3 regions of the Streptomyces sp. NPDC059398 genome follow, and region 3 is predicted to be linked to each of the others. Evidence: riboswitches for the same ligand, from Rfam matches in the RefSeq annotation. Region 3 holds a riboswitch; each other region holds the start of a gene.
What was found. Region 3 has a riboswitch for cobalamin ahead of ACFXBC_RS25760 (ribonucleoside-diphosphate reductase subunit alpha). Riboswitches for the same ligand answer to the same signal wherever they lie in the genome.
Positions count from the first base shown of each region.

Region 1 (3,267 bases), on a different contig from region 3:
TGCGGGTGTAGAAGCGGATGGCGTCCGGGCCGTGCTGGTTGAGGTCGCCGAAACCGGACTGCTTCCAGCCGCCGAAGGTGTGGTAGGCGACGGGGACCGGGATGGGGACGTTGACGCCGACCATGCCGGTGTCCACCCGGCGGGTGAAGTCGCGGGCGGTGTCGCCGTCCCTGGTGAAGATCGCGACGCCGTTTCCGTAGGGGTGCTCGCTGGGCAGCCGCAGTGCCTCCTCGTAGGAGGCGGCCCGTACGACGCACAGCACGGGCCCGAAGATCTCCTCCTGGTAGATCCGCATCCGCGGGGTGACCCGGTCGAAGAGGGACGCCCCCGCGAAGAAGCCGCCTTCGTGGCCGGGCAGGGAGAACTGCCGCCCGTCGACGACGAGTTCGGCGCCCTCGGCCACTCCGGTGTCCACATACCGGCGGACCCGGTCGAGGGCGTCCTGGCACACGAGGGGGCCGAAGTCGGCTTCCGGGTCGTCGGAGCGGCCGATACGGAGGGTGGCGATCCGCTCCTTGAGTGCGGCGACGAGCCGGTCGGCGGTCTCCTCCCCGACCGGCACGGCCACCGAGATCGCCATGCAGCGTTCACCCGCGGACCCGTATCCGGCTCCGATGAGGGCGTCGACGGCCTGGTCGAGGTCGGCGTCCGGCATGACGATCATGTGGTTCTTGGCGCCGCCGAAGCACTGGGCGCGCTTCCCGTGAGCGGCGGCGGTCGCGTAGATATGTGCGGCAATGGGAGTGGAGCCGACGAAGCCGAGCGCGCCGACCCGGGGGTCATCGAGCAGCGTGTCGACGGCCTCCTTGGCACCGTTGACGACGTTCAGCACACCGGGCGGCAGACCTGCTTCCAGGAACAGTTCGGCCAGGCGCAGCGGCACGGACGGATCGCGCTCGGACGGTTTGAGGATGAACGCGTTTCCGCAGGCGAGAGCGGGCGCCGCCTTCCACAGCGGGATCATCGCCGGGAAGTTGAACGGCGTGATGCCGGCGACCACTCCGATCGGGGAGCGCAGCGAGTGCACATCGATGCCGGTGCCCGCGTTGTCGGTGAACTCGCCCTTCAGCAGGTGCGGAATACCAGCGGCGAACTCCACCACCTCCAGGCCGCGCTGAATATCACCGTGGGCGTCGGCGACGGTCTTTCCGTGCTCGGCGGACAGCAGCCGGGCCAGGGAGTCACGTTCCCCATCGACGAGTTGGAGGAAGCGCAGCAGGATCCGGGCACGGCGCTGCGGATTCCACTCCCCCCATTCCGGCTGCGCCGTGACCGCGTCGGCGATGGCCGCCTCGGTGTCGGCGCGGCCCGCGAGCGGGACCCGGGCCTGGACGGTGCCGGTGTTGGGGTCGTACACGTCGCCGAAGAGACCGGATGTACCGGCGGTGTGTTTACCGCCGATGAAATGGGTGAGTTCACGGACCATGGTTGCCTGCTCTCGTCAGGTTGGGATCCGGGGACGGCACGGCAGATCGCCGGGAGCACGCGGACGGGCGTGCTGCCGGGAGGGCTGCCGTGGGACAGCGAACAGCGGCTCGCGGCCGCGGAGTTCTACGAGCGCGCGTCGAGTCGGGTGCGCTCCGCCGGATCACCAGGGTCGTGGGTGTGCGTACGGACCGGTGCCATGCGTGTCTGCTCCATCCTCGTGGAAAACACGGAACATTCCGCGGCCGGTATCCTGACTCCCGGATCCCCGCGTGCCGCCCGCCTTCCCGGCTGAAATCGCCAGTGGCGTGTGGATGGCAGCACACTCCCCGGTCACAGTGGCGGGACCGTGCCGGATTCACACCGGCTTCCCTGCACCGCGGACCTTGTGCCACGAAGATATAGTTGGACGTCCTAGTAAGTCCACCCCCCGCCCCGGCTGTGTCGCTCCAGGCGTCGGTTTCCGGCTGCTTCCCGGTCAGCGGGTACGGGGCACCTCGCGGCCGGGACCGCCGCAGCGTGCTGAGGCGTTGGCTGACCCTTTCGTACCCGAGGCCGTAGTGGGCAGTCAGCGGGTCATAGCCGTGTGGCCGTGCGGATCAGTCCGGCAAGGGCGAGGGAGCGGCTGTGCGCGGGCCAGGCGATGTGGGTGACGACGGGGGGTGCGTCGGTCAGGGGCACGGCCGTGTGCTCGGCCCATAGCCAGGCGCTGGCCGACTCGGGGAAGACGGCCACGGTGCGTCCGAGGGCGATCAGCTGGGCCAGCTGCGTCTGGTCGTGGATCTCGGGGCCCGGGCCGGGTGGGTACGTGCCGCGGCGGGACCAGCGGGCGAGCGGAAGACCGGGGATGTCGCTGACGTCCGCCAGGGACAGCGTCCTCTGCGCGGCGAGGGGATGTGAGGCGGGCAGGATCGCGATCTGTCCCTCGGCCATCAGTTCCTCGCTGTCGAACCCGGCGAGGGAATTGAACGGCGCGTGCATGAGCGCCACATCAGCGCGGCCGTCGCGCAGCATTTCTCCCTGCTCACATGTGCCGCTCGGCAGTACCTCGATCTCAGCGGCGTCGGGCTCGGCCGCGTAGGCGTCTAGGAGCTTGCGCATCAGCTCGTGGGACGCGCCGGCCTTCACTGCCAGTACCAGGCGGTTGCGGGGGCCGCCCGGACTGCCGGCGCCGCCGGCGCGACGGGTGCGGCGGGCGGCAGCGGTGGTCGCGTCGAGTGCTGCGCGGCCCTCGTGCAGCAGCGTCTCTCCGGCGCCGGTCAGGGAGACGCCGCGGCGGTTGCGTTCCAGCAGGGAGACGCCGAGGCGCCGTTCGAGCTGCTGGATCGCCCGGGACAGCGGTGGCTGGGCCATGCCGAGGCGCTCGGCGGCGCGGCCGAAGTGCAGTTCCTCTGCGACGGCCACGAAGTACCTCAGCTCACGGGTCTCCAGGGTGTCCATGGCCACAGCGTATCTCTGTGATACCTACCGGGTATGACAGGGCGCTGTGTCGGTATTGGATGCGCCGCCTGTCCGCGAGCGAACATCGACGGCATGAGCGAAACCATGAACAGACCTTCCGCGTCCCTGCCCGGTGGCACCTGGACCCTCGGCGATCTGACCGTCACCCGCTTCGGCTACGGCGCCATGCAGCTCGCCGGCCCCGGGGTCATGGGCCCTCCTGCCGACCGTGACGGCGCGCTCGCCGTCCTGCGCGAGGCCGCCGCCCTCGGGATCACCCATATCGACACCGCCGGCGCATACGGACCGCGCGTCACCAACCAGCTGATCCGTGAAGCGCTGCACCCCTGCCCCGAGTCACTGCACGTCGTGACCAAGGTCGGCGCGGTCCGCGATCAGCAG
Region 1 is NZ_JBHYWP010000023.1:52,020-55,286, forward strand. It holds gene ACFXBC_RS11540 (CoA-acylating methylmalonate-semialdehyde dehydrogenase) at 1-1,426, opposite strand, end outside; cobalamin riboswitch at 1,651-1,836, opposite strand; gene ACFXBC_RS11545 (LysR family transcriptional regulator) at 2,002-2,865, opposite strand; gene ACFXBC_RS11550 (aldo/keto reductase family oxidoreductase) at 2,971-3,267, shown strand, end outside.
Region 1: linked by a shared signal. The riboswitch ahead of ACFXBC_RS11540 (CoA-acylating methylmalonate-semialdehyde dehydrogenase) and the one ahead of ACFXBC_RS25760 (ribonucleoside-diphosphate reductase subunit alpha) in region 3 are both predicted to bind cobalamin.

Region 2 (3,267 bases), on a different contig from region 3:
TGGTGGCCGTGGCCGTGTGGAAGTTCAGCAACAGCAAGGACGCAGTGCGGCGGCTCTTCGACGAGAACCTGGACGTGCTGCGCCCGGTGTTCCGTCACTTCCACTACGACCTGGACCACTCGCCGGTGGTCGGCACCATCCAGAAGACCTTCGGTTACAAGCACTCCACACTGGTGCTGGTCGCCGCGCTGCTGGTCGTCTACGCGCTGATCGAGATCGTCGAGGGCGTCGGACTGTGGCGCGCCAAGCGCTGGGCCGAGTATCTGACGGTCGTCGCCACGGCGGTGTTCCTGCCGCTGGAGGTCTACGAGCTCACCGAGAAGGTCAGCTGGCTGAAGATCGCCACCCTGACGGTCAACATCCTGGCGGTGCTCTACATCCTGCTCGGCAAGCGCCTGTTCGGCCTGCGGGGCGGGCACACGGCCTTCGAAGCGGAGCGCCAGAGCGCCTCACTGCTGGAAGTCGAGACGACCGCGGGGGCGGCGCACGTCAACGGCTGAGGCCCGTCACCGCTGCGGCACCGGCCGGCCCCACCCCCAGCCACCCGTCACCCGTCACCCGTCACCCGTCACCCGTCACCCGCTGAGCGGCACCTGATTCCACACGGCGAGGGCGGGTCGGCCGTGTTCGGTGCCGATCCGGCTCACGGACGCGGTGTCCAGCCGGAACAGCGCCCCGGCCGACGCGGGCAGTCCGAGCCGGCGCGCGGTCAGCACCCGCAGGAAGTGGGCGTGCCCGACGAGGACGACGTCTCCGCCCTCGCCGTCCAGATCGGCGTCGCGCAGCGCCACGTCGACCCGCCGCAGGACGCGGTCGGCGCGCTCGCCAACCTGCTGCGGGGACTCGCCGGGGTGCTCGGGCGGGCCCTCGGCCACCCCGTCGGTCCACAGGTCCCAGTCGGGCCGGTCCTGGTGGATCTCCGCGCTGGTGATGCCCTCGTACGCCCCGTAGTCCCACTCGTGCAGGTCGGCGTCGGCGCGTGCGGGTTCGAGGCCCGCCAGCTCGGCCGTCCGCCTGGCCCTGGTCAGCGTGCTGGTGAGGGTCAGTGCGATGCGCCGCTGGGCCAGCAGCGGTGCGACCTTGCGGGCCTGCTCCTCGCCGGCCGCCGTCAGCGGCAGATCCGTCCAGCTGGTGTGTTTCCCGGTGCGGCTCCAGCTGGTCTCACCGTGCCGTACGAGAATCAGCTCTCCCATGACCGCCCTGCCTTTTCGCGTCTGTCACCGGGCCGCCGATGTGCTGTCGGAGCCACCCGTGACGTCTGTGTTGATGTTGTACAAGGGCTTCAGCCTGTCACGACCAGCGAAGATTCCCGCAGAGGCGGCTCACGGGGTGTGATTCCGGGCGCACTGCCACGCCCTCTCCAGCGGAGCGCACCCGCCGCCGGGGCGCACCCCTGGTCACGGCTCCGGCGACCGTCCGGTGCGCGGGTTCCACCGTCCGGCCCTGCCGCCCAGCCCGGTCGGCGTCAGCGGCGCGACGTCCAGCCGCCGGAACGCCTCGTCCGGCGGCCCCGCGTCGTCGATACGGACCTCGCACAGAGCCGGACCCCGCTCCGCGAGGTGAGACCGACATCATCCGTACTGCATCATCCGTACTGCATCACCCGTACCGTCATCGCCCTCACCGTCCCGCCGTCCACCCGTCCACCCGTCCGGCCGGGCAAGCAGAACACGTGCGTCCGGGGTACCGGGCGCGGGGTGTGACGGGCCGTTCTGCCGGACCGGCACCGTAGCGAAGCCGGTCGGGCAGACGGTACGGTCCACGTGAACATGACGAAGGCGTAATGGAAGTCCGGTGAGAATCCGGCACGGTCGCGCCACTGTGAACCCGTCCTACGGGAAGTCAGACCCAGCACCTTCGTCTCAGGCACCACGACCGGGACGCGTGTTCCCCAGGAGGTTCTGCCATGGCAAACTCCCTTGCCCCCACTCCGAGCGCCCCCGCCACTCCGGCGATCGCTCCGCTCTCGGCCAAGGCCATCGCCCCCTGGGCGGTCTTCTTCGGGATCCTCATGCTCGTCCTGCTGTACTTCGTCGGCGCCGAGCAGGGCGCCACCTCGGTCGTCTCGGGGACCGACGTGCACGAGTGGGTCCACGACGGACGTCATCTCCTCGGCTTCCCCTGCCACTGACCTACTGACGTCCAACTGACCTACTGACGTCCAGGGGACCTCTCTCATGAACTCCATATCGATACGCGTCCTGCTCGTCCGCGGCATGCTGGCCGGCCTCGCCGCCGGTGTACTGGCCCTGGTGGTCGCCTATCTGCTCGGTGAGCCGCGGGTCGACTCGGCCATCGCCTTCGAGGACGCGCACAGCCATGAGCACGAGATGGAGGTGGTCAGCCGCTCCCTCCAGTCGACGGCGGGACTCGCCACCGGTGTGCTCGTCTTCGGCGTCGCGGTCGGCGGTATCGCCGCTCTCGCGTTCTGCTTCGCACTCGGCCGTACCGGCGGCTTCGGCCCGCGGGCGACAGCCATGCTGGTCTCGGCCGGCGCCCTGATCACCGTGTACGTCGTGCCGTTCCTCAAGTACCCGGCCAACCCGCCGTCCGTCGGCGACCCCGGCACCATCGGCAAACGCACCGCCCTGTACTTCCTGATGATGGTCCTCAGCGTGCTGCTCTCGGTGGCCGCCGTGCTCCTCGGCAAACGGCTCGCGCCACGGCTGGGCAACTGGAACGCGACCGTAGCGGCCGGGGCCGCCTTCCTCGTACTGGTCGGACTCGCCTATGCGCTCCTGCCCGCCGTCAACGAGGTGCCCAAGGACTTCCCGGCCACCCTGCTCTGGCAGTTCCGGCTCTCGGCGCTCGCCATCCAGCTCACGCTGTGGACCGCGTTCGGCCTGCTCTTCGGCCACCTCGCCGAGCGTCATCTCCTCCCACGGACGGCTGCGTCACACCACACGGACGGCACCGTGGCGCCAACGGCCGCCCCCACCAACTGAGCTCTCCCACAAGGGGCTTCACGGCTACTCACGGATCCCGTCCGGACCTTTGTCCGGGCGGGATCCCGGCTGTGCGAACACCAGGTTCTGGCTTGGCCAAGCCCTTGCCGCTCATTGGCCACCTGTTCATCGTCCGACTCCTCCCCTCTTCACCGGGCTCCCGAGAGAGTTCCGGAGGGGCCTCAGAACGGGCCCGTCCGAGCGTGAGAAGGGGATGTTCATGGCCGAGTTGACGCGACGCAGACTCCTTGGCTCAGCGGCAGGCGCCGTGGGCGGCGCTGCGGCGCTCTCGCTGCTGCCGCCCAGCGTGCAGAAGGCGGTC
Region 2 is NZ_JBHYWP010000009.1:73,187-76,453, reverse strand. It holds gene ACFXBC_RS05705 (DUF2127 domain-containing protein) at 1-500, shown strand, start outside; gene ACFXBC_RS05700 (histidine phosphatase family protein) at 576-1,193, opposite strand; adenosylcobalamin (AdoCbl) riboswitch at 1,772-1,862, shown strand; gene ACFXBC_RS05695 (CbtB-domain containing protein) at 1,907-2,131, shown strand; gene ACFXBC_RS05690 (CbtA family protein) at 2,178-2,945, shown strand; gene ACFXBC_RS05685 (alkaline phosphatase family protein) at 3,166-3,267, shown strand, end outside.
Region 2: linked by a shared signal. The riboswitch ahead of ACFXBC_RS05695 (CbtB-domain containing protein) and the one ahead of ACFXBC_RS25760 (ribonucleoside-diphosphate reductase subunit alpha) in region 3 are both predicted to bind cobalamin.

Region 3 (3,267 bases):
GACGACATCTTCGCCAAGGCCGGTCACGCCTTCTCGCAGACCAGCCCGGCGACGGGCAAGCCGCGCGGGGCGCTCGCACCGGGCGCGGCGGGCCAGTGGGGCTATGCGACGCTGGCGCTCGGCTCCGCGCTCGCGCTCTTCATGTACCCGCACTCGATCACGGCGACGCTCTCCTCGCGCAGCCGTAACGTGATCCGCCGCAACACCGCGATCCTGCCGCTGTACTCGCTGATGCTGGGGCTGCTCGCCCTCCTCGGCTTCATGGCGATCGCCGCCGGTATCAAGGTGAAGAACGGCCAGCTGGCCATCCCGCAGCTCTTCGAGAACATGTTCCCCGACTGGTTCGCGGGGGTGGCCTTCGCCGCCATCGGTATCGGTGCGCTGGTCCCCGCCGCCATCATGTCCATCGCCGCGGCGAACCTCTTCACCCGCAACATCTACAAGGACTTCATCAAGCCGGGGGCCACCCCCGCCCAGGAGGCCAAGGTCTCCAAGCTGGTCTCGCTCGTGGTGAAGGTCGGCGCGCTCCTCTTCGTGCTCGCCATGGACCCGACGGTGGCCATCAACTTCCAGCTGCTCGGCGGTATCTGGATCCTCCAGACCATGCCGGCGCTGGTCGGCGGGCTCTTCACCCGGTGGTTCCACCGCTGGGCGCTGCTCGCGGGCTGGGCGGTCGGCATGGTGTACGGGACGCTCGCCGCGTACGGCGTGGCGAGCCCGACGCAGGCGCACTTCGGCGGCTCCTCCAAGGAGATCCCGGGCATCGGACAGATCGGCTACATCGGTCTGACGGCGTTCGTACTGAACGTGGTCGTGACCCTGGTGCTCACTGTCGTGCTCAACGCGGTGAAGGCACCCGCCGGGATCGACGAGACCTCCCCGGAGGACTACACGGCGGACGCCGGGGACGAGGGCGTCCAGGTGGAGCTGCCTCCGGCCACGGCGGGAGCACCGGCCGGCCACTGAGCCGGCCGCTCCGCCAGGGGCCGGGTCCGCCGGGGCTGCGTCCGCCGGGGCCTCGCTCCGCCACGGGCCACGCTCCGCCAGGGGCCGTCGCGCCTCCCTTCCGGGGGAGACGCGCGGCGGCCCTTCTCCGTGCCCCCAGGAGCCCCCGCAGGGCGCCCCTGAACCGCTTCTGAGGCGTCCCGGTGGCCTGCACGCGGCCCCGGCGAAGCGGCCGTACGAGCCACCCTCCCAGGCTCCACGACACAACATATGGGGGGTGCTTTCCGGCGGGCACCCCACATGTATGCTCATGCTCGCTGTCGCCGCAGGGGAATCCGGTGCGAATCCGGAACTGTCCCGCAACGGTGTGATCAGTGCGCTTTCGCGCACCGTGGAGTCCGAGGACCTGCCGACGGCGCATCCGGCTCGACCGAACCGGATGGGAAACGTCCGGGCCTCGCGGTAGGGCCTGCGGACGCCATGCGGTGTGCTGCTCTGCTGTGCCCGTACGCGCCCGTGCCCCCCGCCGGCCCCCAGCCGAGCGAGGGAGAGCGCACCGTGACCATCGCGCCCACCGCACCTGTCTCCGAGCAGGTGGCGGACGCCCCGGGAACCGTACTGCTGCGGACCCTGACCGACCTCACCGCCGATCTCACCGACACCGACCCCGGCAGGGTCGCCGCTGCCGCCCTGCGCGGGCGCAACGCGGCGTCGGACGAGGCGGAGCTGCGGGAGCTGGCCACCGAGGCGGCCGCGGGTCTCATCTCCGAGGACCCCGCGTACTCCCGGCTCGCCGCGCGGCTGCTCACCCGCACCATCGCCGACGAGGCGGCGGGCCAGGGCGCGGTGTCGTTCTCCTCGTCGGTCGCCGTCGGCCACCGCGAGGGGCTGATCGCCGACCGTACGGCCGCCTTCGTCCGGCTGCACGCGGAGCGGCTCGACGCGACCGTCGACCCCGGGGCCGACGACCGCTTCGGGTACTTCGGGCTGCGCACCCTCTACAGCCGCTATCTGCTGCGCCACCCCCTCACCCGCCAGGTCATCGAGACACCCCAGCACTTCATGCTCCGGGTCGCCTGCGGTCTCGCCGCCGACGAATCCGCCGACGCGCTGGCCGAAGTGGCCGCGCTGTACGGGCTGATGAGCCGCCTCGACTATCTGCCCTCCTCCCCCACGCTCTTCAACTCCGGTACCCGGCACCCGCAGATGTCCTCCTGCTACCTGCTGGACTCGCCACTCGACCAGCTGGACTCGATCTACGGGCGCTACCACGAGGTGGCGCGGCTCTCGAAGCACGCGGGCGGCATCGGCCTCTCGTACTCCCGCATCCGCGCCCGCGGTTCGCTGATCCGCGGCACCAACGGACACTCCAACGGCATCGTCCCCTTCCTCAAGACCCTCGACGCCTCGGTCGCCGCGGTGAACCAGGGCGGCCGGCGCAAGGGCGCCGCCGCCGTCTACCTGGAGACCTGGCACTCGGACATCGAGGAGTTCCTGGAGCTGCGCGACAACACCGGTGAGGACGCCCGGCGTACGCACAATCTCAACCTGGCCCACTGGGTGCCCGACGAGTTCATGCGCCGGGTTGGCTCGGACGGCACCTGGTCGCTGTTCTCGCCCGCCGACGTGCCGGAGCTGACCGATCTGTGGGGCGAGGAGTTCGACGCCGCGTACCGCAGGGCCGAGGCGGCGGGGCTGGCGAGGAAGACCATCCCGGCGCGGGAGCTGTACGGGCGGATGATGCGCACCCTCGCCCAGACCGGCCAGGGCTGGATGACCTTCAAGGACGCGTCGAACCGTACGGCCAACCAGACCGCCGAACCGGGTGCGGTCGTCCACTCGTCGAACCTGTGCACCGAGATCCTGGAGGTGACGGACGACGGCGAGACCGCGGTCTGCAACCTGGGCTCGGTCAACGTCGGCGCGTTCGTCTCCGGCGGCTCCCTGGACTGGGAGCGCCTGGACGCGACCGTCCGCACCGCGGTCACCTTCCTCGACCGGGTCGTGGACATCAACTTCTACCCGACCGAGCAGGCGGGCCGCTCCAACGCCAAGTGGCGTCCGGTGGGCCTGGGCCTGATGGGGCTCCAGGACGTCTTCTTCCAGCTGCGGCTGCCCTTCGACTCACCCGAGGCGCAGGCGCTCTCCACCCGGATCTCCGAGCGGATCATGCTCGCCGCCTACGAGGCGTCCTGCGACCTCGCCGACAGGAGCGGCCCGCTGCCCGCCTGGGAGAAGACCCGCGCGGCCCGCGGTGTGCTGCACCCCGACCACTACGCGACCGAGCTGAACTGGCCGGAGCGGTGGGAGGCGCTGCGCGCC
Region 3 is NZ_JBHYWP010000083.1:28,631-31,897, reverse strand. It holds gene mctP (monocarboxylate uptake permease MctP) at 1-966, shown strand, start outside; cobalamin riboswitch at 1,214-1,374, shown strand; gene ACFXBC_RS25760 (ribonucleoside-diphosphate reductase subunit alpha) at 1,504-3,267, shown strand, end outside.